2 regions of the Clostridium sp. JN-1 genome follow, and region 2 is predicted to be linked to the other one. Evidence: a T-box and tRNA genes for the amino acid it is inferred to sense, from the RefSeq annotation. Region 2 holds a T-box; the other holds one or more tRNA genes.
What was found. The T-box of region 2 lies ahead of tyrS (tyrosine--tRNA ligase). A T-box ahead of a tRNA ligase gene usually reads a tRNA of that ligase, here a tRNA-Tyr.
Positions count from the first base shown of each region.

Region 1: it encodes a tRNA-Tyr, which carries the amino acid that the T-box ahead of tyrS (tyrosine--tRNA ligase) is inferred to sense. The anticodon was not compared.

Region 1 covers NZ_CP033465.1:200,257-215,651, reverse strand. Annotated here, with positions in the region: tRNA gene EBB51_RS01075 (tRNA-Asn) at 1-49, opposite strand, end outside; gene EBB51_RS01070 (DNA-binding protein) at 313-525, opposite strand; gene EBB51_RS01065 (ComF family protein) at 1,573-2,253, opposite strand; gene EBB51_RS01060 (hypothetical protein) at 2,226-3,218, opposite strand; gene EBB51_RS01055 (ATP-dependent RecD-like DNA helicase) at 3,187-5,445, opposite strand; gene metK (methionine adenosyltransferase) at 5,591-6,766, opposite strand; SAM riboswitch class I at 6,836-6,939, opposite strand; tRNA gene EBB51_RS01045 (tRNA-Tyr) at 7,020-7,105, opposite strand; tRNA gene EBB51_RS01040 (tRNA-Val) at 7,191-7,266, opposite strand; tRNA gene EBB51_RS01035 (tRNA-Tyr) at 7,275-7,360, opposite strand; tRNA gene EBB51_RS01030 (tRNA-Thr) at 7,366-7,441, opposite strand; gene EBB51_RS01025 (hypothetical protein) at 7,603-8,202, opposite strand; gene yyaC (spore protease YyaC) at 8,387-8,926, shown strand; gene EBB51_RS01015 (rod shape-determining protein) at 8,962-9,990, opposite strand; gene spoIIID (sporulation transcriptional regulator SpoIIID) at 10,088-10,342, opposite strand; gene EBB51_RS01005 (M23 family metallopeptidase) at 10,515-11,234, opposite strand; gene spoIID (stage II sporulation protein D) at 11,343-12,398, opposite strand; gene murA (UDP-N-acetylglucosamine 1-carboxyvinyltransferase) at 12,570-13,829, opposite strand; gene EBB51_RS00990 (YwmB family TATA-box binding protein) at 13,862-14,572, opposite strand; gene EBB51_RS00985 (F0F1 ATP synthase subunit epsilon) at 14,840-15,238, opposite strand; gene atpD (F0F1 ATP synthase subunit beta) at 15,357-15,395, opposite strand, start outside.
Region 2 covers NZ_CP033465.1:915,825-931,219, reverse strand. Annotated here, with positions in the region: gene EBB51_RS04595 (DeoR/GlpR family DNA-binding transcription regulator) at 1-519, shown strand, start outside; gene EBB51_RS04590 (folate family ECF transporter S component) at 1,051-1,653, opposite strand; THF riboswitch at 1,718-1,841, opposite strand; ZMP/ZTP riboswitch at 1,931-2,007, opposite strand; gene tyrS (tyrosine--tRNA ligase) at 2,061-3,293, opposite strand; T-box leader at 3,355-3,614, opposite strand; gene EBB51_RS04575 (YitT family protein) at 3,948-4,796, opposite strand; gene EBB51_RS04570 (M18 family aminopeptidase) at 5,099-6,403, shown strand; gene glpT (glycerol-3-phosphate transporter) at 6,752-8,077, shown strand; gene map (type I methionyl aminopeptidase) at 8,143-8,898, opposite strand; gene hcp (hydroxylamine reductase) at 9,054-10,688, opposite strand; gene EBB51_RS04550 (exonuclease domain-containing protein) at 11,253-12,524, shown strand; gene EBB51_RS04545 (hypothetical protein) at 12,559-12,789, shown strand; gene EBB51_RS04540 (hypothetical protein) at 13,299-13,628, shown strand; gene EBB51_RS04535 (hypothetical protein) at 13,669-13,932, shown strand; gene EBB51_RS04530 (sulfide/dihydroorotate dehydrogenase-like FAD/NAD-binding protein) at 14,123-15,088, shown strand; gene EBB51_RS04525 (FAD-dependent oxidoreductase) at 15,102-15,395, shown strand, end outside.

The DNA.
Region 1 (15,395 bases), 720 kb from region 2:
TCAACCCTTCGGTTAACAGCCGAATGCTCCACCGTTGAGCTATCGCGGAACAATTTAATTTACATATATTATTATATCATGTATTTTTAAAAATGCAATATTTTTTACATATTTTTTTGCTTTTATTATAATTTTAAATAACTTGTAATAAAATTAATATAATAGTCTCAAAAAAGTTATCATATTATCAATTTGCATATTAGTCTCCATTAATGACTTTCTATTAATTTTATCATAAAATAATATTCCTAGGTTAATGCAATCTTATGTAAAAATAAAGCCCAGCAGAATTAACACCGCTAGGCTTAAAAATTATCTCTTATAGTATTTTTTCCTAAGCTCATTTTGTTCTAACTTTCTCTTTTCAACATCTTCTTTTAAGTAAATTCCTTTTTTTATTGCTACAAGTTTACTCTGCCTATTCATATCAGAAAGTCTTTGCTTACTTATACCTAAATATTTAGCAACTTCGCTCGAATCCATAGTATTATCTTTAATTAATTTTATTAACTCCCCTCTATCCATAATTTACTCCTTATCTTGCTTTTTTAATAATTTATTTTTTTCATCTTCTAATTTATTTTTTTCCATCTTAAGTATTATAAGTCTGCCCCCAAGAACAATAATCACTACAACACAAGTTATTAAAAAATAATTTAATATTTTCATATTACCGTGGTATAATGATAAGTAAATAAAATATTGTGGAGAGGAAAGTTATTTCCCTTTCCTCAGCTTTTTAATTTCTAGCTTTAGTTTTTCAATTTCTAATTTCGTCTTTCTACTGGTTAATTGAATTTGACGAATTGTTAGTATTGAAATTACTAAAGCTATTAATTTACTTATCCATATCACTTCTTCACCTCCTGCTTATAACTATATTATATTAAACCTACGTAAAAGGTTAATAGGTATAGCTAATTTTATTGTTATTAATGCTATTTAACACTAGATGTTATATTCATTAAATTTAATCACAATAAAAGCACCTACTATTTTTTTACTTAGTAGATGCTTAGATTTTTTCTTTTATAACTTTATACTAACAAAATAATTTTAAGTTTAAAAAGACACTCTATTTAAAGAGTGCCTTTGCTACAGCAGGGATTTACTGTAGTGCTGCTGTTTATCCAAACTTCTATACTACTATAATAACATATGTTACACGTAAATGTTACTGAAAAAGCAACTATTTTCCTGATAAATCTTAATATTTTATAAATAAGGCACCTAGTATTAACTAATATGTAAATTATCCTATATCAATTTTTTTAGGTCGGGAATAGGCCAAAATTTTTGATTTCAAATAAATATAGCAGCCTTAAAAAAGACTGCTAATTTGCACAGTTAGTGCATTTATAAGTCATTTGACCTGGTCTTTGACCCCACACTCGCCTGCTGGAACTTTCGCTACCCAACTTTAGTCTCTCACTACTAATTCTCTCGCCCCTAGGCGGCAGGACTTACATCTAAACCGCACCATGCTCATTAAATATTTTATTTAACTTACGTGGATCGCTTCGCCTGCGACTGGCATCGACTTTCAACCACAAAACTGACTCACAAATAAAATTATACTCTACTTTTTGCTGCAGTCAATATCTTAATTTTTCTAGCACCATTTTTCTTTAATTCTTCTGCACAATAATATGCTGTTGCACCGGTAGTTATAACATCATCAACTATTAAAATATTCTTGCCATTTATATTGTATCCACTTATATATTTAAAACTATTTTTCATATTCATCCATCTTTGTTTTCCATTAAGTCCTATTTGATCTTTCGTAGATTTTACTTTTTTTAAGCAGTCAATTACAGGTATATCAAGTTTATCGGAAATCACTTTTGAGAGATATGCACTTTGATTATAGCCTCTATTTCTTAAAGAACTTTTTGTCATAGGAACATACGTTATATAATCAAAATCTATATGGTTAATGTTTATAGTATTTACCATATATTTTGCTAAAAGTCTGCCGGCCTCAAAGTTACTTTTATACTTTAGTCCAATTATAAGTTCCATTATAGTTTTTGAATAATAAGCTGCACTATAAGCATTGTACTCTTTGCCAAACTCTCCTATATAAAAACCACTTTTACAAAACTTAATATTTTCTTTACAATTGGAACATATAACTTCATCGTCGTATAATTCTGATTTACATATTATACATTTTTGATCTGATGTATATATTACTGACAGTATACATTCTTTTATAAACTTTAAATTTTTAATAATCCTTCTTCCCATGCTTCTTTATTAAAATTTCTCATTATATCCTTGGCTTTTTCCATATCATAAGTTTCCTTATTTGCCAAAAATATAACCTCTCCCTCCAAGTTTTTTCTATTTCTATTTGCGCCTGCACAAATATACACTAATTTTTTATAATCAAATTTAGGACTATCTGCAAAGTAAACCATAGTATCTACATTTTGAATATTATAATTAAATATATCAAAGCTGTCTGTTATACATACTCCATTTTTCAGCTTTTTAAAATTACTTATAACTTTATCACTGTGTATTTTATGTACACATGTTACGTTTTGAGTCATATTACTGCAATATCTATTTATATAACTGTATATTTCATCTATGTTATGATCATTAGGTACGCATATTATAACTTTTCTATCTGATTTAATAGAACACTGTAAATAATCATATATGACAAATGGTATATCCTGACTTATGTCAATTCTCGTAAGTATAGTTCTAGGTTCAATTAGAGGCTTTTTATCATCCCTTATTGGAAGAATAATCTCTTCTCCCATTTCGAGTATATTTTCTATAGAATAAATTATAAATTTAGCATTTTCATTTGACAGCTTATCTAATAAATGAAATATTTTACGCTTATTATACAGCGGAAATGCACTTAAGTTATCATATATCACTAAGTCATAATTTTCACATAAATTTTCGGCATTTTTAAAATCACATACTTTTAGTAACTTATTTCTAGTTTTTACATTTAAGTATGGTTTTACGCTTCTAACTATATTTAGATTGTCAGACTTTTCATCTGTTATATATACTACTCTTTTTCCATTAAATAAGTGAAATAATATAACATTTATAAATACATCAGTTGAATTATACGGTGGAGATATTACATTTAGAATTTTTTGATTTCCAGTACTCCAATTTAATATATCTTGACTTATCTTACTTTTCTGTTTACTCAGCTTTAACTTCTGGTATGTCAGCATTTAACCCACTCTCCATTATATCCATTATTCTGTATTTTAATAATGAATACCTCTCAAAACTTTTATCATTATTTATCATAAATTTTAAAGCCTTCAAGTCTCCAACTAATACAACCATCTGTTTTGCCCTAGTTATAGCAGTATATAATAAATTTCTATTCATAAGTAAAGGTGGTCCCATAAATATAGGCATAATACCAACTGGGAATTCACTCCCTTGACTTTTGTGTATAGTTATAGCATAAGCAAGTTCTAATTCGTCCAAATACAAATTATCATATACTACTCTTTTTTCATTGTCGAATATCACAGTTAGAGTATTTTTATCATTATCTATGTCTTCTATATACCCAACATCTCCATTGAATACTCCGAGTCCTTCATTTTCGCCATCTCCTGATATTCTAACCCATTTTAATGAATAATTATTTTTAATTTGCATAACTTTATCGCCTACTCTAAAAATACTATCTCTAAATTCCTTTTCTTTTTTCTCCTTACTTTTAACATTTAGTATTTCTTGAAGTTTGGTATTTAAATTATTAATTCCCAATACGCCTTTTCTCATAGGTGATAGTATTTGAATATGCCTCATCTTATCCCAATTCTTATTAAATTTAGGAAGTCTTTTGTCTATAAGCTGCACTAACGTATCTAATATATTTTCAGGATTATTACATCTTATAAAATAAAAATCTTTCCCCTTTTTATTTAAAATTGGCATTTCTCCATTATTAATCTTATGTGCATTTACAATAATCAAACTTTCACGTGACTGCCTAAAAATTTCTTTAAGTCTAACAATTTTTACGCATTTGCTTTGTATTAAATCTCTAAGGACGTTACCTGGTCCAACCGACGGAAGCTGGTCAGCATCGCCAACTATTATAAGCCTAGTACCTACTGAAATTGCTTTTAACAAATTACTCATAAGCATCACATCTATCATTGATGCTTCATCTATTATTAGTACATCGCACTCAAGAGGTGCTCCCTCACCGCGTGAATACAATATATTATCTTGCCCTTCACTTATACCCATTTCAAGCAGCCTGTGAATAGTCTTAGCCTCTCTTCCAGTAGCTTCAGTCATTCTCTTTGCAGCTCTTCCAGTTGGAGCAGCCATAAATACCTTATAGTTAATTTCTTCAAATATTTGAGTTATCGCATTTATGATTGTAGTTTTTCCTGTACCAGGTCCTCCTGTAATTATTTCAATTCCATTTTTAAAAGCTCCATTTATAGCTTCTTTTTGTGAATCGGCAAATTTAACATTATTATTCTCTTCAAACTTTTCTATTTCCTTATTTACATCAATTTTAATGTCTTCATACTTCGAAAGTGATAACTGAAGTATCTTTCTTGTAATATTCATTTCACAATAATAGTAAGGGAGAGTAAATACACAAATCTTACTATTAACATTCTCCAGTTTTATCTTTCCGCTTGCAGAACTATCATATATATTTTCTTCAATTTCTTTTCTAGACACACCTAGAGATTCGATGGCTCTATTTATTAGAAGATCAAAAGGCATATACGTATTGCCTAATCCGCAAAAGTTATTTACTATATATTTTATACCGCTTTGTATTCTAAAAGGAGAATTCAATTGTATACCAGCATTTCTTGCTATTTTGTCAGCCGTTTTAAATCCTATACCAGATATTTCTTCAGTTAATACATAAGGATTTTCTTTAATAACTTTTATAGAATCATTTCCAAACTTTTTGTGTATCTTTACACATTGATTTGCTGTGATCCCATATGTTTGAAAAAAAATCATAAGACTTCTTATTTCATTTTGTTTTGAGTAAGAATTACATATCAATTGTATCTTTTTTTCTCCTATTCCTTCTATCTCTCGAAGCCTTGTTATATCATTATCTAAAATTTCTAAAGTTTTTTCTCCAAACTTTTCAACAATTTTTCTAGCAGTTACAGGTCCTATTCCAGATATTACTCCAGATGCAAGATATCTTTCTATACCTGCTGTAGAATCTGGAACAATTTCTTCACACGAAGATACCTTGAATTGTTTTCCGAAGTGCGGATGAGTAGTCCACTCACCTTCTAACTTTAAATTTTCGCCCTCTGTAATATATGGTATACATCCAACTATTGTGATACATTGACGCTTAAATTTTTCTTTAAATCGTGCAACTACATATCCATCACTATCACTTTGAAAAAGTATACTGTCAATGTTTCCTTGTAATTCTTGCATACAATCTCTCCTAAATATGTTATTTTATTTATCAATAATTATATCATTAAATCATATAAAAATAGAATATATACTATCAAAAAAAAGATTTAGCATGATAAATCTTATAATCACACTAAATCCTTAATAAACTTCAAAATTAACTTTAGATATATTTCTTTATTTCTTGAACCTTATCTAGTCTTTCCCAAGGCAAGTCTATATCAGTTCTTCCAAAATGTCCATAAGCAGCAATCTGTTTGTAAATCGGTCTTCTTAAATCTAATTCCTTTATTATAGCTGCAGGTCTTAGATCAAATACCTTTTTAACTATTTCTACAATCTTATCCTCTGATATCTTTGATGTTCCAAAAGTATCAACTGTTATAGAAACTGGCTGTGCAACACCTATAGCATATGCAAGTTGTATTTCTAATTTATCAGCAGCTCCAGCTGCAACTAAATTTTTAGATACCCATCTTGCAGCATAAGCAGCAGATCTATCAACCTTCGTTGGATCTTTTCCTGAAAAAGCACCGCCGCCGTGTCTTCCACATCCACCATAGGTATCAACTATTATCTTTCTACCTGTAAGTCCTGAATCTCCTTGAGGACCTCCAACTACAAATCTTCCAGTTGGATTTATAAAATACTTAGTATTTTCATCTAAAAGTTCAGGTGAAATAACTGGTTTTATTACATGTTCTATAATGTCATTTTCTATTTGATCGTGCGTTGTATCAGAATCATGTTGAGTTGACACAACCACAGTATCTATTCTAACCGGTTTGTTATCATCATATTCAACAGTAACTTGCGTTTTCCCATCAGGTCTTAAATAATCTAAAGTTCCATCCTTTCTAACTTTAGCTAATCTTCTTGCAAGTTTATGAGCTAAAGAAATAGGCATGGGCATATATTCTGGAGTTTCATTCGTAGCAAATCCAAACATCATTCCTTGATCTCCAGCACCTATAGCTTCAGTTTTATCCATTTCACCTTTTTTTGATTCTAGTGCTTCATCTACACCAAGTGCTATATCTGATGATTGTTCATGGATTGATGTTATAACCGAACAAGTAGAACAATCAAATCCAAACTTTGCTCTAGTATATCCTATTTCCTTTACAGTTTCTCTAACTATCTTAGGAATATCTATGTAACAATTAGTAGATATCTCTCCCATTACTAGAATCATTCCTGTAGTTGTAGCCGTTTCACAAGCTACTCTACCATTAGGATCTTTCTCCAATATAGCATCCAGAATAGCATCTGAAATTTGATCGCACATTTTATCTGGATGTCCTTCTGTAACTGATTCAGATGTGAACAATCTTCTCATAAATTTACCCCTCCAATTTCATAAAATAAAAACCTCTTCAATAAGAAGAGGTTAAATTACTTAACAACTCTCTTATCTTGCAGGTTAATTTATACTGCAGGAATTGGCACCTTAGCTCACAGCTGGTTGCCGGGTTTCATCGGGCCCTTTCCCTCCACCTCTCTTGATAAGAGTTTAAATATTAAATTAATTACAAATTTAGTAGATTTAAACATATAGTTATATAAAAATAAAACACGTAAAAGTGTTTTTATGGTGGAGGAAGATGGATTCGAACCATCGAAGTCGAATGACAACAGATTTACAGTCTGCCCCCTTTGGCCGCTCGGGAATTCCTCCATATTATTAATTAATAAAATCATTTTACATAAATTCATACTTTAAGTAAACTAATTACTTAAATACTACTAACATTTAATTTAAATGGTGGGCACAACAGGGCTCGAACCTGTGACCCTCTGCTTGTAAGGCAGATGCTCTCCCAGCTGAGCTATGCGCCCATAATTTATGGTGGAGGAAGATGGATTCGAACCATCGAAGTCGAATGACAACAGATTTACAGTCTGCCCCCTTTGGCCGCTCGGGAATTCCTCCGTATTTGGTGCTGGCAGAAGGCCTCGAACCCTCGACCTACTGATTACAAGTCAGTTGCTCTACCAACTGAGCTATGCCAGCATAAAAACCATTTAAATTATTAAGTTGTACTAACGCCAACATCAAATAGTATACATTGTTGTGATTCTAAATTCAACTGTATGCTTTAGTGATTATATAATATTACATGGATTTTTCTTCACATTACAATATATTTCTTTACTTTACGCATGTGTTTACTTTTAACTTATAAACTTGTCATATATAGTTTTAATTTTTTGATAATCATCGTTAGATAGCCTCTGTTTCAATAATTTAAGAGCTTTTTCAATATCTTGGGTTTTACCACTTTTAAGCCAACTTTTGACCTTTTCACAATCGACTGCAGGTAACTTATTAGCCATGCTATTTAACTTTTCCATGTCTGCAGCAGTTAAACTTTTTTCTGGATTAGAATTAGATATTTTAGAAATGGATTTATTTTCTTCTTCACTTTTGGGCAATTTATTTATACTTTTCGAAGTATCATTTTTAACAACTTCGCTGCTGTCACTAAAGAACGCTCTCTTATCATCTTTAAATTTTTCACCTATTTCATCTAATTTACCTTTTTTATAGTCACTATTTATATTCGTAAAGCATATATCACTAAAGAGATATGAAAACTTTTTTATATTATTATCGTTATTATTATTTTGATGCTTGTTTTGTTTATTATTAAAGACACTTATCTTATTACTTATAAAATTATCATTAATGTTTACTTTATGAACATATCTTATTATAAAGACAGATATAATGGTACATAAAATTATGATAAATGATAAGATTTTCTTATTCATTCTTATTCCTCCCAATTATATCTCGTGCAGCGTATGCTGCACTATATTACTCATCATTTACTCATTATTGTCAAGTATGTATTTTTTATTCTTGAACTTTAATATTTAAATAGTTTAAGTCATATAAATAATTTAGGGATTATCTTTATAAGGTGCATACTTGTCCCATCAGGAGGTGATTTTTTTGAACAAGGTAAAATCTAATTATAAAAATCCACTATGTTATTATAATATAGCTTATTTTTTAAAAGATTATATTAATAGGAATTCTATAATAATGTGTATTGGAACTGATAAGTGCATAGGAGATTGTTTAGGTCCATTAGTTGGAACATTATTAAAATTCAATGGTTTCCCTTTGCCAGTATATGGTACCATAGAAAAACCAATACATGCTTTAAATATTGATAAAAAATTAGAAGAGATTAAATCTCTTCATCCATACAATAATATAATTGGAATTGATGCCTGTCTTGGAGATGAAACAAATATAGGTGAAATTCAGGCACGTGATTATCCTATTCATCCTGGAAAAGGGGTTGGCAAATCCTTACCAGAAGTTGGCGAAACATCAATTATAGGTATAGTAGGATCTAATAATACTGAAGAAATGTTTAACAATAACAATATACGATTAAACTTAGTATTTAATATTGCTAAAGCTATATGCCACTCCATTGTTCATTCATATTATCTTTACGACAATCCTAAATCCGCAATATAAAAAAGTAAAATTCTTACACAGAATTTTACTTTTTTTTAATCTATTAAAGTTATATCATCACCTATAAATGTAACTTCCATTTTATCTAAATACTCCAGCACCTTTCCTGTTCCTAAAGCAACACAAGACACTGCATCTTCAGCTACTTGTACTGGTACTTTAGTACTTTCTTGTATTAGATCACTTAAACCGCTTAGTAAAGATCCCCCTCCTGTCATAATAATTCCTTTATCAGCTATGTCTGCTGCAAGTTCTGGAGGAGTTCTTTCTAATACAGCATGAGTAGTTTCTGATATAGCATTAACTGTATCCTTTAAGGCTTCTCTCATTTCTTCTGATGATACAACCACATTTTTGGGAAGACCTGTAATCAAGTTTCTTCCTCTTATCTCCATAGTTACTTTTTCTCTTTTAAATGCAGACCCTATGTTTATTTTTAAATTTTCTGCAGTTCTCTCTCCAATCATTAGATTATACTTTTTCCTTATAAATTTAATGATAGCTTCATCAAATTTATCTCCAGCAATTTTTATAGATGACCTGACTACTATGCCACCTAAAGAGATAACTGCTATATCTGTAGTACCGCCTCCAATATCTATAACTACACTTCCACTTGGCTTCGTTATATCTAATCCAGCTCCAATAGCTGCTGCCAGCGGTTCTTCAATTAAAAATACTTTTTTAGCTCCTGCATTCTTAGCTGCATCAATAACAGCCCTTTTTTCAATTCCTGTAGCTTCACAAGGAATACAAACAACTACTCTTGGTGAAGACATTTTCTTTGCTCCACAGGCTTTTGAAATAAAATATTTTAACATTTTTTCTGTTATATCATAGTCAGATATGACTCCATCTCTTAATGGACGAATTGCAACAATATTTCCAGGAGTTCTTCCTATCATCTGCCATGCTTCTTCTCCAACAGCCAGTACTCTATTTTTGCTTCTGTCTATAGCAACTACTGAAGGTTCTTTTAATATTATTCCCTTTCCTTTAGTATAAACTAGCACTGTAGCTGTACCCAAATCTATACCCATATCTGTTCCCATACTAAAAAACATTCCTCTTTTCACTCCCACTCTAAGACGATATTTTATATTAATAAAAAATTGTCTAACTTATTACAATCTATTAAATATAATTATAATAGGAATGTTTTTAACCTTCAATAGCCTTATACTTCATTTTTGTTGCTTTTCCGCCTCTTATATGCCTTTCTGCTTTATTATAGTCTAAAATAGACTTAGCTTCTTTCGCAATTTGTGGATTTATTTTAGGCAACCTCTCAGTCATATCTTTGTGTATAGTACTTTTACTTACTCCAAAAACTTTGGCCGTTTTTCTTATTGTAGCTTTTGAGCCTATAATATACTTAGCAACTTCTAAAACTCTTTCTTCAATGTAATCTTTCAAAGATGCTACCTCCTTAACCTTCTATATTTATAAATATGCTCTTTTGAATTCTTAAATTCATCTTATAATCCATTTTGAGCTTAATTTGCATGACATAGATGAATTTCATTAAATTTAATTTTAGTTCATAGGAGTTAACCTATGAACTAAAGTTGATGTATAAAACATTTCATTAATATTTAATATATTTACCTGGATCAACAAAATTATCTCCATTTAAAACTGCAAAGTGTAAGTGATCACCATACTTTTCATAAGCTGATCTAAGTGTAGTTTTTCCAACTGCCCCTATAATTGTACCTGCAGTTACATTTTGACCTTCAGTAACCTTGACTCTAGAATCTAAATTTGAATAAACAGTTTTTAATCCATTTTGATGATTGATTATAACTTCTACTCCATCCTGGCTAGCAGTATTTATTTCTTCTACCTTACCATCCACAGCAGTCATTACTGGTGTGCCCAAATCACACTTTATGTCATATCCTAAATTTGGTCTGTAACTTGCAGTAGAATCCCAATACACAGGATTTTCTGAGTAACCTCTTGCTAGTGTTCCACTTACTGGTTTTGTAAAAGAAGTTTTAACTGATTTAGAAACACTTTGGGAATTATCTTTAGGTGATCCATTTTGTGGTTTAGCAGCTTTTTTAACTTGAAGAGCATTATCATAATTCAATGAAGATTTTCCTTCAGAATTAGCTGCTTGGCTGGATAACTTGTCGTTATTCGAAACACTACTCTGTTGAACGGCTGAACTATTTGAATGTTTATTATCTTTAACAGTTACAACTGCTACTACAGCAACTACACACAGGCATACAAATAATATTACATAAAAGCCCTCCTTTTTTAAGAAATTTACTACTTTACTTGAAAAATTTTTATCCATACAAACACCTCCTATTTGTAGTTTGTCCAGGGATTGCTAATTAATACATATTTTATATAATTTTTTTTATGTTTTTTTGCCCTATTTTTTGACAAAAAAAATAAAACCCTAAGGTTTTATCTCCTGAATCTGACTTATACTTACTCCTGTATAATAATGTGTTAATATTTGTTTGTAGTCTTTACCACTTTGGGCCATAACATTTGCTCCAGATTGACTCATTCCAACATCATGTCCGTATCCTGTACAAGTTATTTGAATAAAATTATTCTCAAATGATATAATAAAATTAGCTGAATTAAGTCCAAGTACGCTTCTAAATTGATTTCCTTTCAACGTTATATTTCCTACATTTATTTCTTTTACATATCCGCTGCTATCTCTACTCTTTATAAATACAGAGCTTTTAACATTGTCTGCCGATAAATTTGCTTTACTATATCTACTATTTATCTTGTTTACAAAATCATAATAATTTAATTTAACTGTGGTTCTATATTTATAAGAATTCTCTTCTCCTGGACTATTAACACTTTTTAAATAAGGTATATCTTCTGAAAAAACTTCTTTTGCATCTTCTGTTTTTCCACTACTTGAAGAAAAATAATATGGTTCCATGACTAGCTTACCATTATACGTTAATACCTCTCCTTGAGTTTCTTTAACTGCCTTTGTTACCTTATTCCAGTATTCCTCTCTACTATTTGCTGGCCAGGATTTAAATCTATCTTCTTTATTCATAAATACCTGGCATTTTACACTATCACACACATCCGCTCCTGTATTACTCTTATACTTATGTCCTCCTAAGCTCTCCATATGAGCTGCTCCAAAAGTTCTTGCGGCTACTGCTTGGGCTTTTAATGCCTCAATGTCAAATTTAGCTGGTACTTCTGCACAAACAACACCCGTAACATAATCTTCTAAGTTCATTGATTGAACCTTTTTCTGTTTCTCCATGTATACATTTATTATAGAAGTATTGTTATTATTAAATATTATGTCTTTTGATTTTACAAAGAAATCAGGTATAGATTTTACAAAACCAGTATTATTTGAACTAAAACCAATTATAATAAATGATGCTAACAACGTAAATGTTACACATATCAGTATCAATATTAAAAACTTTTTTATATGTATTGATTGAGAAACTCTACTCATATTTATCCCCACCATCTTATATATTAATTACATACAAAATCTACTTCTATTCTATTTTTACCTAGATCGAAATATTACTGAGCATATTTAACTAACTTATAAATAAAAAAAGAGAAGACTTGTTATAATCTTCTCTCTTCTTTCATATATTAATATCATGTATACTAGCTATTATTGCTTTACTCTCTCAATATTAGCACCTAACTTTTTTAATTTTTTCTCTATTGAAACATACCCTCTATCAACGTGATATATATCTAAAACTTGAGTTTCTCCTTCTGCTGATAGTCCTTCAATTATGAGTGCTGCACCAGCCCTCAAATCTGTAGCTCTAACTTCTGCACCTGTAAGCTTTGGAACTCCTTCTATAATTGCGCTTCTCCCATCTACTTTTATATTAGCTCCCATTCTCTTCATTTCAGCAGCATACATAAATCTATTTTCAAATATAGTTTCAGTAATTATACTAGTACCCTTTACCGTAGATAATACTGCTGCCATTTGAGACTGCATATCTGTTGGGAACCCTGGATATGGCATAGTTTTTATATCTATAGCTTTTAATTTTTTATCTGCATCTACAACTAAACTTTCTCCATTAACATTAACGTCTACTCCAGACTCTACAAGTTTAGCTATTATTGGCTTTAAGTGTTCTTCTTTTACACCATTTATCTTAATTTTACTTCTAGTTGCAGCAGCTGCAGCCATAAATGTTCCTGCTTCTATTCTATCATATATAGGCTTATGTGTTGTTCCCTTTAAATCTTTTACCCCTATTATATGAATATTTCCAGTTCCTGCTCCTACTACATTCGCCCCCATACTATTCAAAAAATTACCTAAGTCTTCTATTTCAGGTTCTTCTGCTGCATTTTCTATGATTGTCTCTCCATCCGCCATAACTGCTGCCATCATTATATTTTCAGTAGCACCAACAGACGGAAAATCTAAGTATATTTTATTTCCTTTAAGTTTCTTAGCGTAAGCTTCTACATAGCCATGACCTACATTAACTTCTGCACCAAGTGCATTGAATCCCTTTAAATGTAAATCTATTGGTCTAGTTCCTATATTACATCCACCTGGAAGCGATAATCTAAAACCTCCAAACCTTGATATCATAGGTCCCATAATTAAAAATGATGCCCGCATTTTCCTAACTAGCTCACCAGTTGGTTCACAGCTATTTACTTTAGAAGTATCCACTATTACTTTCTTAGAATCCTTATCTATTTCTATTTCTGCATTTATACTTCTAAGTAAATCATTTATAACAAATACATCATCTAACATAGGGGCATTCTCTATTACACATTTATCCCCACTTAATAGTGTTCCCGCAATAAGCGGCAAAACAGAATTTTTAGCACTACTTATATTTACCTCACCTTTTAACTTTTTTCCTCCTCTTATTAATATTTTATCCATACTTATCCTCCATTCTACAATTGCTAAAATTGCTAATATGTTTTAATTATTTCAGGTGTAGCAAGGATTATATAATTTCCTGAATAATATCTACATACACTATAATTGAAATCTACTAATGTACCATTAGTCTCAATTACATTATCATACAAACCCGTATAAGCAGTTGATGTATATCCATTTTCTAAATTTAAAGTATCTATATCAAAAATATGATAGGATCTTAATAATTTCGATATCTGTGAATTACATTCATTTATGCTATTTGAATTTGTAGTTTTAGCTTTTAGGCATTCAAAATACTTTATATTCTCTTTCCTATCTTTTAGATATCCTTTCATCTGTATCATTAAATCATTGAGTTTATTTTTATTACCTAATTCATCAATATCTACAGTTATAGCATTATATTTTCCACATTTTATGCTTTGTATGTAACCACCTACATTTTTCTTATTAAATTCTATACGATAAAAATTAGTATTTTGAGTTGTACTTACATTAAAATTTTGATTAGAGTCTACTTTTTTGAAAATACTTTGACATAAACTTATGCCATCCACATTTGTATTAAAACTTGCTGTAACATTAGACTCTTGTACTGTACTTTTAGTGCACTTTAAAATATCATCAAATAAACTATTGCTATTGCAGATTTTGCTTTTAGAACAATATCCATCAAACGAAAATATTAAAAAAATAGATAAAACTATAATTAAAATTGATTTACTTTTTCCCCACATAATAGATAACTCTATTTTAAATTTATTATAGAGTTAACCTCACCCCCATTATCTTTAGTTTAAATTATAGCCACATATTTCTTTAATATTCAGTATAGAAAAGCTTAAATATAATTATCTGACACCGCAGAAAATACTTTTATATATTATTTTTCTTTACTAATAATATATAGAGCATGAGAATAAAATGTGCTGCAGTTAGGAGTGCTTTGGAAAAATAAAAGTGACATGAAATGTGTAGTTTCATGTCACTTTTATTTATTCATATTATTTTAAACCTATTCTTGCTAGCGCTCTTGTCAAGGCTAACTCTGCTCTTTTTACGTCTATATTATCTTTTTCTTTATTTAGCCTGCCTTCAGCTCTCTCTTTAGATGCCTGAGCTCTCTCAAAATCTATTTCTTCAGGCCATTCGCAGGCATCACATAAAAAATTCACCGAATTATCTTTCACCTCTAATATACCTGTCGAAGTGAATGCTTTAAGTTTCTTGCCATCTTTTTGTATGATTTCCGTAACATTAGGCATTAAAGTTGTTACTAAAGACATATGATTTTTTAAAATTCCTATACGTCCTTGAGTACTAGTAGTTAATATCTCAACTACTTCTCCACTATAAAAACTTTTTTCTGGAGTATTTATAGTTAATTTTAAAGCATCCGCCATATTAATCTCCTTCTTATAAAATTAAATTATTTCACTTAACCGAAAAAGTAAAATGAGTTATTCTATATATTATGAAGTTAGACATTAAATGTCTAACTTCATAATCAAAAGGCTAGTTCTATGACATAGTCTTAGCCTTTTGTACAACTTCATCTAT
Region 2 (15,395 bases):
AGTACACTAATAAATGATGATGATATAATATTTCTAGATGCTTCAACCACTGTCTGTGCATTATGTCCTTACATATTAAATAAGAAAATAACTATAGTTACAAATTGTATTAGAATATGCAATTATTTTAATACAATTAAAAATATAAATATTATTCTTGCTGGTGGAATATTAAGATGTGGAACGTTATCTTTAATAGGTACTGATACCAATAAATTTTTAAAACAATATAATACAAATAAGCTCTTCTTATCAGGAAAAGCTTTGTCACTCAAAGACGGACTTACAGATGTGAATACTTTTGAAATAGAAGCTAAGAAAGCAGCTATGGAAAATACAAAAGAAATTATATTGCTGATAGATCATACTAAATTAAACCAAACTTCTTTAATTAAAGTTTGTGATACAAACAATATATCTAAAATAATAATTGACGGTTTCAAAAACTTTTCACCTGAAGAACAAAACACAATAGATTTTATAAAAAATAGCGGTACTGATATAATTATAGCTAATTAATGTTATTAAATACATCTATATGTTAGAAATCTCAACCATTAAGTTACATTGCAATTCATAATATAAAAACAGAGGACATAGGACAGAGGACAATTGACAGAGTTAGAAAGAATAATATGCTTCAAATAGATGTTGTTGAAGACATAAAAGGATGAGAGATTTACTATAGAAGATAATTGGAATAATCCACTATTTATAAAGGTAAAATTTCAAAATAAGCTGGAAATTTTTTATTAAAGTTTTTAGGTAAAAGGGTGAGTGTATCTATTTTTACGACCTATCGGTCTGCAAGCTTACCAGCTCTTTAATTAAACGTAAAAAAATACAATTCCAGTAAAAATAGAATTTTTACTGGAATTTAAGTGCTAAATCCCTGTTAACTTAGAAGAGTACTCCTGAGGAACAAAAGAATAAGGGTTTCTTTTAAATTAAAGATTTTTTAGAGCACAGCGGAGAAAAATCAACCTTCTCTGTCCTATGTCCTCTGGCAATGGAAAAATTTACACCCCTGGGGTGAAAATTCTGTTTTTATTATACAATTGGTATATACTTTCCTTTTTGCTTTGGTATAAAGCCCTCACGTACAAGGATGTGAAGAAATACTTGAAGCAGTGCAACTAACATGATAACCTCTATTGGAAGCATAATTGTATTTTTAATTAAGCTCTTTACAAAGAAATAATAATATCCCTTACCAAACAAAATTGCACTCCAAAGTGAGCCAAGTCCTACATGTATAATAAAGTTAACTAGAAATTTCATGACGAAAATCCTTAAAACAGAAATTTGACTGTGATATAGAAAAATTCCATAAATAAAGAATTCAAGCATAGTTGATAAAGTATAACCTGGGAAAAAAATATTAGAAGGCAAAATTACGAAGCCAATCAAATCGTAAGCCAATCCAGTAAACAGACCTACAACGGGACCAAAGATCATAGAACCAAAAGCCACCACTAGAAAAGAAAATGAAATACGAAGGTTTATTCCTACAGGAATGTAAATTGAACTTAAAACAGTGCCAAGCGCAATAGTCAAGCCGGCAAAAACAAGTGATCTCAATTTATGAACTTCTGCAGCTGCAGCAGTCCAATATCCAGTTGTAAAAATTGAATCAATACTATTTTTAATCATAAAAAAATTCCTCCTTAAATTGGCAAAACTTCATGCCACATAGAGGAAGATATCTCCAATATGCAGCAGCGGGATGCGATAACTGTATGGCAACATCAACATAAGATATTATAAATATGTTAAATGTTTCCGTCCTGAGATCAACTCCCCGTTTCTCAGACACATAACCCACGATTATCTACTCTGCCATTTTTCTTAATATACAAATCTAACCTAAAAATTAATAATTAAGTAATCCCTCCTTTCAAAGATAATACAAAAAAGCCGACTATCCGGACTTATCTGCCCAGACGGTCGGCCTTTTCTGTCATACTCCCATGTGGTTATCCACGTCCGTCAGTCATATGACTTCTTAACTATTAAATTACTACCAAAATCCACTCTTGTCAATATCATGCGGCATTTTTCTATTCAAATAATTCACTCTTTACTTTAATAAAATTTGCCTTTCCAACTTGAATAACAAAGCTTTTACCTGGATTTTGCATTACAAAATTATTAAACTTTTCGCCATCTACCTTTACAGCATTTTGAGATATAAGGCGCCTAGCTTCACTATTACTTTTAGCAATTCCGCTTCTAGTAATAACCTTTATCAAGTCTATTTCATCATTTGGTGAAAAGCAGTCCTCAGACAGAATAAATTCACAAACATCATCTGGAATGAGATTTTTCTGGAACACAGTTTTAAAATGTTCTTCAGCAGATTCTGCTTCACTTATGCCGCAGTATAAAGTTGTTATTTCTTTTGCAAGGCGCATTTTAATGTCACGCGGGTTTGTTTCTGGATTATTAAGCTTTAACTTAATTGCTTCAACTTCATCTGGGTGAATATCTGTCGCAAGTTCAAAGTATTTAATAATAAGATTATCTGGAATAGTCATTGTCTTTTGGTAAATTGAAACAGCATCTTCAGATATTCCAATATAATTTCCCAAACTTTTACTCATTTTTTCAACACCATCTGTACCTTCAAGTAAAGGCATAAACAGAGCTATTTGACTTTCCTGGCCATAATCCTTTTGTAATGTACGGCCCATTAGAACATTGAAGGTTTGATCTGTGCCGCCCATTTCAATATCTGCCTTTATCTCTACAGAATCATATGCCTGCATTAATGGGTAGAAAAATTCATGCAGTCCTATAGGTTCATTGTTTTTATATCTTTTCTCAAAATCATCTCTTTCAAGTATTCTTGCAACGGTAACTTTTCCAGCAAGTTTTAATATATCTTCAAAATTAAGCTTAGACAGCCACTCGCTGTTAAACCTAACCTCCGTCTTATCTCTATCAAGTATTTTGAATATCTGTTTTTCGTAAGTTCTAGCATTTTCAAGTACCTGCTCAGTTGTCAATTGCTTACGAGTTTTGCTTTTGCCTGTAGGATCACCAATTTTGCCAGTAAAATCACCAATTATAATTACTGCACGATGTCCTAAATCCTGCATTTGTTTAATTTTTCGAAGCACAACTGCATGACCAAGATGTATATCTGGTGCAGAAGGATCAAGTCCGAGTTTAACTGTAAGAGGACTGCCTGATGCTGCGCTCCTTTCCAGCTTTTGCTTTAAATTTTCTTCACTCACGACCTGGTTTACACCTTTCATAATAATCTTAAACTGTTCTTCAACACTTTTCATTTTTATCATCCTCTCTATTATTATAAATCCAAATAAAAAAAACTCCTGTCCACTGCATTATGCAGAGGACGGGAGCATTACTCACGTGTTACCACCTCAAAATTTATCTACACATCGCTGTGTAAACCTCATCAGGTACGATACAAGTATTTATACCCTAGCGATGTAACGGTCGCACCCGGCAGCAGTCTACTTGGATATAAATCCTTTCGGTGTGCCACTCAGAGATGTATTCAAAATCTGTTTTCTGCTCCTCTCATCAACCGGCAGCTTTCTGTTGAAAACTTTATGATTTCTACTTCTTCTCATCGCAGTTTTAAATATATGGTACATTATATCACTTAAATAATAGGTTATCAATATATAACTAACATTATTATTTCCATTATCTTAAATTTTATGTTTTAAATTTTTATATAATATTTAGTATTAAATATTATATTATGGATATAATATTCAATAGACATATGTCACTTTCCCCAAATTTAAAATTTATAAAATCTATAGTAAGGAACTACCTCAATAATTCTAGAAATTATTGAGATAGTTCTCTTTTGGGATTTATTAAGATAATCACAAGTTTAAACAATCTAAACTTAGATCTGCCTTATGACTCAAAGCTTGGCAAATTTAAACTTTCCGAGACGTTTAAAATTAAACTATACTAGAAAATCCCTCTCCTAATACTTCATTTACTTCATTTACAGTAATAAATGCTTTATCATCTACTTTCAATATATATTCCTTTAATTTAAGGAACTGTTTTCTATCAAGTATAGTTGTTATGACTTCATTTTCATTATTTTTATAAGCTCCCTTAGCATAATATATAGTTGCACTTCTATCAAGTTCATCCATAATATATCTTTCTATTTCTTTACCCTTTGAGCTTATTATAGCAACATGCTTATAAGTATTTAAACTTAAAATAACCCTATCAATAATTGTAGCATTCAAAATTATTCCCAAAATTGCATACATACCCTTATCTATTCCAAATATAATAGCTGCAATAAATGCTATAATAATATCAGGAATAAGTATACACTTGCCTATACTTATTTTAGTGTATTTATTTATTATCTTAGCTATTATATCTGTCCCCCCTGTGGATGCATTTCTATTGAATACAATACCCATTCCAACACCACATATTAATATTCCAAATATCAGTTGCATTAGAGTGTCACTGCTAAATGGTTTTACTGCTGGATACACTTTTTGCATTATCCATATAATTATTGATATAGAAAAACTGCAAAATATCGTCTTTCCTCCAAAAATTGGTCCTATGACTATAACACCCACTGTAAAAAGAATTACCTCACAAATCAGCATAAACATTCCCATAGGTATACTAGGAAAAATACTATTTACAATTATAGCTGCTCCACTTACTCCTCCAGCTGCTATATTACAAGGTTTTAGAAAAAAATAAGTCCCAAATGCAACTAAAAAGGCTGCAATTAATAACATGGGTATATCTTTTATATCTTTTTTCAAATACAATCCCTCCCCACATTTATATTATTTATAATTTTTATCAATAAATACTTGCAAAACATAAAAGAGCATATAAAACCTAACTAAAATTACCCTTAGATTTATATATGCTCCCATTACATGCAAATTAAAATTACATGAACGTCTTTTAACCGTATATTACTATTATATAATTTAAAATATTTTCCTGTCAATATGTTTATTTTTTCTGGCTGACTAAAATTATGTTTTGTATTTCCTAAAATTTGAACTATATACTATAATATAACTTAGTATTGTATTTAAAAAGGAGACGATAACTTATGACAGATTATGAAATTAGTGAAGCAAATGAACTTATAAATTATATTTATGAAAGTCCTACAGCATTCCATGTAGTTAAAAATGCAGTATCTATTCTTAAAAAATTCAAGTTTACAGAACTAAAAGAAGAAGACTCATGGAAAATAGAAAAAGGCGGAAAATACTTTGTAGTTAAAAATAATTCTGCACTCACTGCCTTTGTTGTTGGAAATGGTGAACTTGAAAATGATGGTTTTAAAATAATAGGAGCTCATACTGATTCACCTGGTTTTAAAATAAAACCAAATGCAGATATACAAGTTGAAAATTCCTATGTAAAATTGAATACAGAAGTATACGGCGGACCTATATTAAATACATGGATGGACAGACCTCTTTCAATCGCAGGCAGAGTTATTTTAAAAGGTAAAAACATACTTTCTCCTGATATAAAATTAATAAATATAAAAAGACCGCTGCTAATTATCCCTAACTTAGCAATTCATATGAATAGAGACATAAACCTTGGGATTAAGCTAAATAAGCAAATACACACACTTCCCCTTCTATCCCTTGTAAATGAAAAATTCGAAACTTCAAGGTACTTAACTAAAATCATAAGTGACGAATTATGTGTATCACAGGAAGACATACTAGATTTTGATTTGTTTTTATATGAATTTGAAAAAGGAACCATGTTAGGTGCAAATAATGAATTTATATCTTCTGGTAGATTGGATGATTTAAGCATGGTATACTCTGGTATAAAGTCAATTTGCAATAGTACTGCAAAGAACAGCACAAATGTTATGGTTTGCTTTGACAATGAGGAAGTTGGAAGTACTACAAAACAAGGAGCAAATTCTCCAATGCTCTTATCTGTTTTAGAGAGAATAGCATTTAATCTTGGTAAAAATAAAGAAGATTTTTATAGAGCTATCTCAAAATCATTTATGATATCTTGTGACTTAGGTCATGCACTTCATCCAAATTATCAAGAAAAATCCGATCCTGTGAATAAGCCTATAATAAATAAGGGTCCTATTATAAAAATGGCTGCAAGTCAAAGTTATACTACAGATGCCGTATCAAGTGCAGTATATAAGAGTATTTGTAATAAAGCCAAAGTTCCCTTCCAGGTATTTGTAAATCGTTCAGACGAAAGAGGCGGCTCGACTATAGGACCAATATCTTCAAGCCACATAAATATGACAACATTAGATATGGGACTTGCAATATTATCAATGCATTCAATAAGAGAGCTTGGTGGAGTAAAAGATTATATATACGCCATGAAATCTTTTGAAGAGTTTTACAATTTATAGTTATATACAAAATAAAGAGTAAGACTTCTGCTGCTAAATATGGGCAGGAGTTTTAATTTTATGTATGAGCATATAAAATTTAACATAAGTTTAACATTTTCTTAATGTGAGCTTAACATTATTTATTATACTATTTGACAATATACTGTAATTTATATATAATGATATCATAAAGGTAGAGAGCGGAGAACCTTATTATATAAGGTATCTCTGCTTTTTTTGTATCTTTATGTAATTGTTTGCACATATTTTATACTACTTCCAGCGCTAATGTAGTATAAAATACTCAAATATATATTATTTAAATGTTATATATTTAGAATTAATTTTGAAAGGTGGTATTTTTATATGTTAAATTTTCTGAAGCCTGCCCCACATATCGCCAGACTTCCAGAGGAAAAGATTGATTCAACCTACAAAAAATATCGTTTACAAGTATTTTTAAGCATCTACATAGGTTACTTAACTTATTATTTTGTAAGAAGTAACTTTGCAATGGGTAAAGTTTATTTAATTCAAGAGGGATTTACCAAAACACAGCTGGGTATTGTAGCTTCAGCATTAGGACTAGCTTACGGGATTAGTAAATTTGTTATGGGAAATGTCTCTGACAGATCTAATCCAAGGTACTTTTTAGGCATAGGATTAATATTATCAGGTATTGTAAATTTTCTTTTTCCAATAACTACAAGTGTTACAATGATGTTTATAATAATGCTTTTAAATGGATGGTTCCAAGGTATGGGCTGGCCTCCATGCGGACGAACTATGACTCACTGGTTCTCTGATAAAGAACGTGGAGTAAAAATGTCAATTTGGAATACTGCACATAATGTAGGCGGTGGAACAATATCATTCATTGTCCTATTTGGTGTTGCAATATTCGGAAGCTGGAAAGGTGTTTTCTATTTTCCCGGCATGATTGCTATAGTAGTAGGTATCTTATATATGGTATTTGCAAAAGATACTCCTCAATCTGTTGGTCTTCCTCCAATAGAAGAATATAAAAATGACTATCCTAAGGTTGATGTAGACAATAGAGAAAGGGAAATGACTGGTAAGGAAATACTATTTAAACATGTGTTAAATAATAAATATTTATGGTATATAGCAATTGCAAACATATTTGTATACGTTGTTAGATATGGTGTATTAAACTGGTCACCTATATATTTAAAAGAAGTAGCTCATTTGGGTAATTCAGGTGCTGCTCTTGGATTTTCAATATATGAATATGCTGCAATTCCAGGAACTATATTAGTTGGATGGCTGAGTGATAAAGTATTTCATGGTAGAAGAGCTCCTATGGGAATTATATGTATGGTAGGTGATATTTTAGCCATATTAGTTTATGCTCATACTACAAATGTAACATTATTATTCATTTCATTAGCTGTAATGGGTGCTTTAATATATGGACCTGTTATGTTAATAGGCGTAAGTGCACTTGACTTAGTTCCTAAAAAAGCATCTGGTACAGCAGCAGGATTCACCGGACTATTTGGATATTTAGGTGGAGAAGTTTGTGCAGAAGCTGTAATGGGTGTTGTCGTAGATAAATTTAATTGGAGCGGCGGTTTTAACATGCTTATTATATGTTCAATACTTGCTATAGTATTTCTATCATTTACATGGAATGTACATGATAGATCTAAAGATTCAGCTGCTGCTTAATTTTAAAATTTTTGATTAAAATAAATGAGTAGATTTTTTTAGAATCTACTCATTTATTTTAGATTTTATAAGTTATCTTGATCAGTTAAAATAATAGGTCCATCCTTTGTTATAGCTATTGTGTGCTCATATTGAGCTGAAAGACTTCCATCTAATGTACGTGCTGTCCATTCATTATCATCTGTTGTAACTTGATATTTTCCTATGTTTATCATAGGTTCTATGGTAATTACCATTCCTTCTCTAAGCCTTATACCTTTACCTGGTTTCCCATAGTGCGGCACACATATATCATCATGCATTTTTTTACCTATGCCGTGACCTGTATAATCTCTTACAACTGAGTATCCAAGTGGTTCAGCATAAGTTTGTATTTCATGTCCTATATCCCCTATTCTATTTCCTACAACAGCTTTTTTTATTCCCTTATATAGACATTCCTTTGTAACTTTCATAAGATCTTCTGCTTCTTTTGATATATTTCCAACTGGGTATGACCATGCCGAATCAGCAAGCCAGCCATTTAAGTTTACAACCATGTCAATAGTTACAATATCTCCATTTTTTAAAGGTTTTTTATTAGGAAATCCATGGCAAACTTCATCATTTACAGATGCACATGTTGCATATGGGAATCCCATGTAACCTTTTTCTTCTGGTGTGGCATTATGATCTTTTAAATACCTTTCTACAAATTGGTCTATTTCCATTGTAGTTATACCTGGTTTTATCATCTTTTTGATTTCTTTATGACATGATGCTAGTATTTTACCTGCTTCTGCCATATAACCTATTTCTTTTTTAGTTTTTATATCTATCATATCTGATCCCTCTATCTTGAAATTTATTGTATATATCATCCAAAATCATTTTAACATACATTAATTTCACATTCAATTGTATATATTGCAGCGCAAAATACGGACATGGCTAATACCCATGTCCGTATCTTTTTTTATTATCAATTTAAGTTCCATTAGAAGAATAACTTAATGTCATCTTCAACAGTTCCTATTCCAGCGATTCCAAAATTATCTACTAGTACCTTTACAACATTAGGTGAAAGGAATGCAGGAAGGGTTGGACCAAGGTGAATATTTTTTACACCAAGAGATAATAGTGCCAATAATACAATAACTGCTTTTTGCTCGTACCATGCAATATTGTATACTATAGGTAACTTATTTATATCATCCAATCCAAATATTTCTTTAAGCTTTAATGCAATAAGAGCTAGGGAATACGAATCATTACATTGTCCAGCATCAAGTACACGCGGAATACCATTTATGTCACCTAAATTCAATTTATTATACTTGTATTTTGCACAGCCTGCTGTAAGAATTATAGTATCCTTTGGCATTGCTTTTGCAAATTCTGTATAATAACTTCTAGATTTTGCCCTTCCATCGCAGCCTGCCATAACAACAAATTTCTTTATTGCACCACTTTTAACTGCTTCAACAACTTTATCAGCTAATGCAAATACTTGATTGTGAGCAAAACCACCAACTATCTCACCATTTTCAATTTCTGTTGGAGGAGCACATCTTTTAGCATGTTCGATAATTGCAGAAAAGTCCTTTTCCCCGCCAATCTCACCTTCAATATATTTGCATCCAGGAAATCCTACTGCGCCTGTAGTATAAACTCTATCTTTATAGCTGTCCTTTGGAGGAACAATACAATTTGTAGTCATTAAAATTGGACCATTAAAACTTTCAAATTCTTCTTTTTGTTTCCACCATGCATTTCCATAGTTTCCTACAAAATGTGAATACTTTTTGAATGCAGGATAATAATGAGCTGGAAGCATTTCAGAATGAGTATAAACATCTACTCCTGTACCTTCTGTTTGCTTTAACAGCATTTCTATATCCTTTAAATCATGACCTGATATCAAGATTCCTGGATTTTTACGAACTCCTATATTAACTTTAGTTATTTCAGGATTGCCATATGCAGAAGTATTTGCCTTATCTAATAAAGCCATTCCATCTACACCATACTTACCAGTTTCAAGTGTTAACCCTACAAGATCATCAACACTTAAAGAATCATCCAAAGTTTTTGCTAGTGTACTTTGCAAAAATCCATCAATTTTTTTATCCTCTTCTCCAAGTACATTTGCATGTTTACTGTATGCAGCAAGTCCCTTTAATCCATAAGTAATTAATTCTCTTAAACTTCTTATATCTTCATTTTCTGTTGAAAGTACACCAACAGTTTTTGCTTTTTCTCTAAATTCTTCTATATCACTGCTTTCCCAAAGGGCAGCATCTGAGAGTTTGTCTTTGTTATTTAATTTATTTATTAAATCACGTTTAGTTTTCAAAGTCATGAAAATACGTGAAACTACAGCATCTTCATCAAAATTTGCATTAGTTATTGTTGTAAACAAATTTGTAGTAATCATATGATTTACATTGCTTTCTATTTCTTTTCCTTCTCCTCTTAAACGAGCTGCGACTTCACTAATTCCTTTAGTAACATAAATTAGCAAATCCTGCATTTTAGCAACTTCTGGGGTTTTTCCGCATACACCCATTTGTGTACATCCAGAACATCCTGCTGTTTCTTGACATTGATAGCAAAACATTTTATTTTCCATATTTGATTCCTCCCGTATTTATTTAGTATTTATTATAGATTCATCTTAACATGACAACTATTTTAAGTCGGTAACACATGTTACAAATAAAATATACTTGTAAGTAATTTTTCTCTTAACTGGAAAATGATTAGGCAGTTTAAAATGTCTGATTTACCCTTAAGAATTTTGTCATGTATTTTGAGTACACTTTACACAAATAATTAGTTCAGGAATAATTTTGAGTATTTCTTCTCTATTACTCCCTATATCAAGCTTTTAAAAAACATGATTTAACTTTTTGTCTTTTGAATCAAAATATTAAAATATAAGTTAAAGCTTCTGTACTCTAAACTGATTATTTTTTAAAAAATACCTTCTCCTTTCCTATTGATACTGTATAATTATTTATAGATATGGAAATTATAATATGACTTTTGGTCAACGTTTAAAAAGCTTAGAAAAGAAAAAGAACTCACTCAAGATCAACTAGGTAAAAAGGACAAGAAATGATTTTGAATCCTTATTTTTATATAAATTAACAGATAAAAAAGTATAATTAATTTAGAAAGAAGATGATTTAATATGTCTTATGATTTTATTGCAATTGATTTTGAAACCGCAAATAATAGCAACGATAGTGCATGTTCTCTTGGAATTGCATGTGTAAATAATAATCAAATAGTAGAAGAAAAATATTATCTTATTCAACCACCCGATATGAAATTTGATAAAAAAAATATATCAATTAATAAAATTACACCTGATGATGTGAAAGATGCTCCTTTATTTTCTGAGTTATGGGATGAAATAAAATCTTATTTTGATGGTAGTACTATTATAGTAGCTCACAATGCTGTATTTGATATGTCTGTACTTAAAAATTGCTTAATCAAATACAACTTAGAAATTCCAGATTTCAACTATGTTTGCAGCATTCCAATATCAAATAGAGTCTGTGGAAGTAAATTAAATACTTCTCTTGAAACTAGAACTCAATATTTTGGGATAGATATTGGAAATCATCATAATTCCCTAGATGATGCCAAGGCTTGTGCCAATTTAGTACTAGCATGTATAACAGCTAAAAAGAGAAAATCTCTAACTTCATATTGCAATACATATAAGAGCATTTCAATAAAAAACTTTAAAGACTTAAACCCATTAAAACAATTAAAGAAAGAACATAGACATTTTGATAGAATTGTATTATCTGAAATTAAACCAAATGCCGAATCAATAGACAATAGCAATAAGTTATTTGGTAAAAATATGGTTTTCACTGGTGAATTAGAAACAATGAGTAGAAAAGAAGCAATGCAAAAAGTTGTTAATTTAGGGGCCACATTAAAGAGTTCTGTATCTTCAAAGACTAATTACTTAATTGTTGGTATTCAGGATAAAACTTTAGTTGGTGATGATGGTATGAGCACAAAAGAAGAAAGGGCATATGAACTCATTGAAAAAGGACATAATATAAGTATTTTAAAAGAAAAGGAATTTTTAGAGCTCATATGCATAGATACCAAAAGCACTTCAGATACAATTTCATCATATGAAAACACCATAGATTCTATGATTAATTTTAATGACATTAATGAAAAAATATCTAAATTAAAAGAATGGCAGTTATTAAGTCCAAAATCTGAAGAATTAAAAGATATATACTATAAGGACAAGCATGGTGCTTATAAATGTGAAGTTATTGGATATATAAGCAAAGAAACAAACTCTAAATGCATAAGTGAAATATATGAAACTATAGTCATAATGGTTAATAATAAGCTTATAAAAATAAATCCTGCATACTTATTAGATATGCAGAGCAAGAGTTTTTCACTTTTTTCTATTGCATAAGATCAAAATCTACATAGAAAGGATATATATAAATATGATTTTACAAGAACGTATAGAGGAACTTGGCAGCGGAATTTTAACAATAGAAAATTCAAAAGTAAATAAAGTTGATGGCAAACCAATAATAAGGACTTACAAAATAAGACTATGCAATTATACCAACAAATACAACTATAAAGATATGGATTATAACCTTTTATTTGATACAAAGGATGATTTATTGGCATATTTTAAAAATAGATTCGATTTAAATTTAACGTTTTAAAAACAAGAATTAAATATATAATAACATATGGAAGACACTAATCTTGATTTCTTAGAAAATCTTCTGCCATGCTCAGAAAAACCTCCAGCTAAATGTAAAAAATAAAATAGATAAATGATAAGTTCCAGGTTAGAAACGTAAAGGCTTCTAACTTGGGACTTTAATTTAAAAAATAAAATAAAAACAAGTAAGAAAATATGTATTAATTTAATACTAATCTAGTAATAATTTTATAAAGACTTTTATAAAAACGCGGGGGTGGGTATAAATTTGTGTAAAAATAAAATCTATACCCATTCACAATTTATTTAATACTTTAATCCAAGAAATCTATCTTCATCTTTATCCTTACTTAAATATGCTGCTATTTTATTTTCATTTTTTAAACATTCAATTATTCATAATACATGTTGAATATATCCTTTCTAAAATATAATTTCATGATATAATATTAATTAATCTAGAGTATAATTTATAAATGAATAGAGGAACTGAAAGGAGCCGTTATAATGAATAATGAAGAAAAAATATTAAATATATTAGGTAATCTTACAAACAAGGTTGACTCAATGGATAATAAATTTAATTCAATACAATCTAAACTTAATGAACTTAAATCCAAAACAAGCAATATAGAATCTCAAACATCAGAAAACACTCAAATTCTTAAAGCTCTTGAACATAGTTCAGAAGTACATAAAGCTGAAATAGATAACTTAACTCATGATATTGCTAAAATATCCGGTGATGTAAAATCAATTAAATCTGCTGTAGTTAAGGGTCAAAAGGCTTATGACTACCTTGAAAACTTTAACAAATTCTCTTCAGCTGAAAATTAATAAATAGTAGAAAAGATTTTACCTTAAGTGAGAATTCAATATGGAAAACGATAAAATATTCGAACTCATGACCAAAATGTATGCCGATTTAAAAGAAAGTCAGGAAAAAATGTATGCCGAAATACAAAATGGATTTGAAAGTGTTAATAAAAAAATCGATAATTTAGAGAAGAAAGTTGATAAGAATACTCTAATGCTTGAAAAGCAAGAGAAAAACATACAGTTATTAGTTGAAGGGCATAAAAATCTATCAGAACAAATAGATCGCAAATTTGAAGAAGTAAATAAAAACTCTGGAAGTTGATCAACGCTTTAAACATATAAGAAGATGTCTTATATGTTTTTTTAGTTTTACGTTTATTAAAACTTCCGTTTGAGGAAATACACACCATATAAAAGTAACAATTGTCTTATAGGGAAAATAATATATATTGTATACAAAATTTTTAAATGTGATAAAAGGTTATAGTAAATTATAGGTGGTGATTATTTACATGTACTGTATTGACGCTGGAAGTATCTATTGTCCATGTCACCTCGCTGAAACCCTTGATTGTGTACACTGTTCGCAGCTTTCTGGAGATGAGTTTTGTAATTGTAAGGATTGGTGTGGAGTATGTATATATGAAAAGTATTTATCAAATGGAAGTACTGCTTCAAAATTAAGAGAAACCTATAAGTGTTCAATATTAAAAAAAGAAATTTTTCAAAACAATTTATGTATATTTAAATTAAGTGTACCTCAAAGTTTAGCTAAAGAACTAATATATCCCGGCAGCTTTGTATTCTTGAGAACTATGGATAGTTTAAATTATTATGATGTTCCAATATCAGTAATGGAATCAGACATAGATAGTTATACTTTAAAAATTGTAATAAAAGTAAATGGTACAAAAACTAAAAAGTTATTTGAACTAAATGAAGGAGATGAACTTTTACTTAGGGGGCCGTTTTCAAATGGCATAATGGGGCTTCTAAATATAAACAAAGCAAAAAATGGAACGTCAATTATTGCCGCCCGTGAAATAGGCATAGTTCCTTCAATTCTCGTCATGAAAAAGTTATATTCAAATGGTAACAAAATTATATCCTTAATTGATAGTAAATCTAATCCAAGCGTTTATAAAAAGTATTTTGAGGACTGCAATTCAGAAATTATAAATTGTACTATACTCGATCATGGAAATCTTACGGAAGAATTTAAATCTACTATAAGCAAAATTTTAGATGAAAACACTGTAAATTTAATACATTGTGGGGGGCCTGACATAATGATATATCAAATTATTAAATCTATAGATAAATCCATAAACCTTTCATGCTGCAATAATTCAAAAATGGGCTGCGGAGAAGGTATATGCGGCAGCTGTACTAAACACTATGAAGGTGATATAGTCAAAAGATTATGCAAAGTACAGATAGATCCAAGGGACTTATTTAAAGACAGAAGAGCCATGTGAGGAGGTATTTTTTATGAAAGTAATAGTAATTGGTTCTGGATGGTCAGGGTGTGCTGCAGCCTTAACTGCTAAAAAAGCTGGTGCAGATGTAACAATTTATGAAAAGACAGATATGGTACTTGGACTTGGAAATGTAGGCGGGATAATGAGGAATAATGGAAGATATACAGCCGCTGAGGAGATTACAGCACTTGGTGCCGGAGATCTTATAAACATTACAGATAGTCTTACGAGGCACAAAAATCTAGATTTTCCAGGTCATGAGCACGCATGGCTTTATGATGTAAATAAAATAGAACCAGCTGTT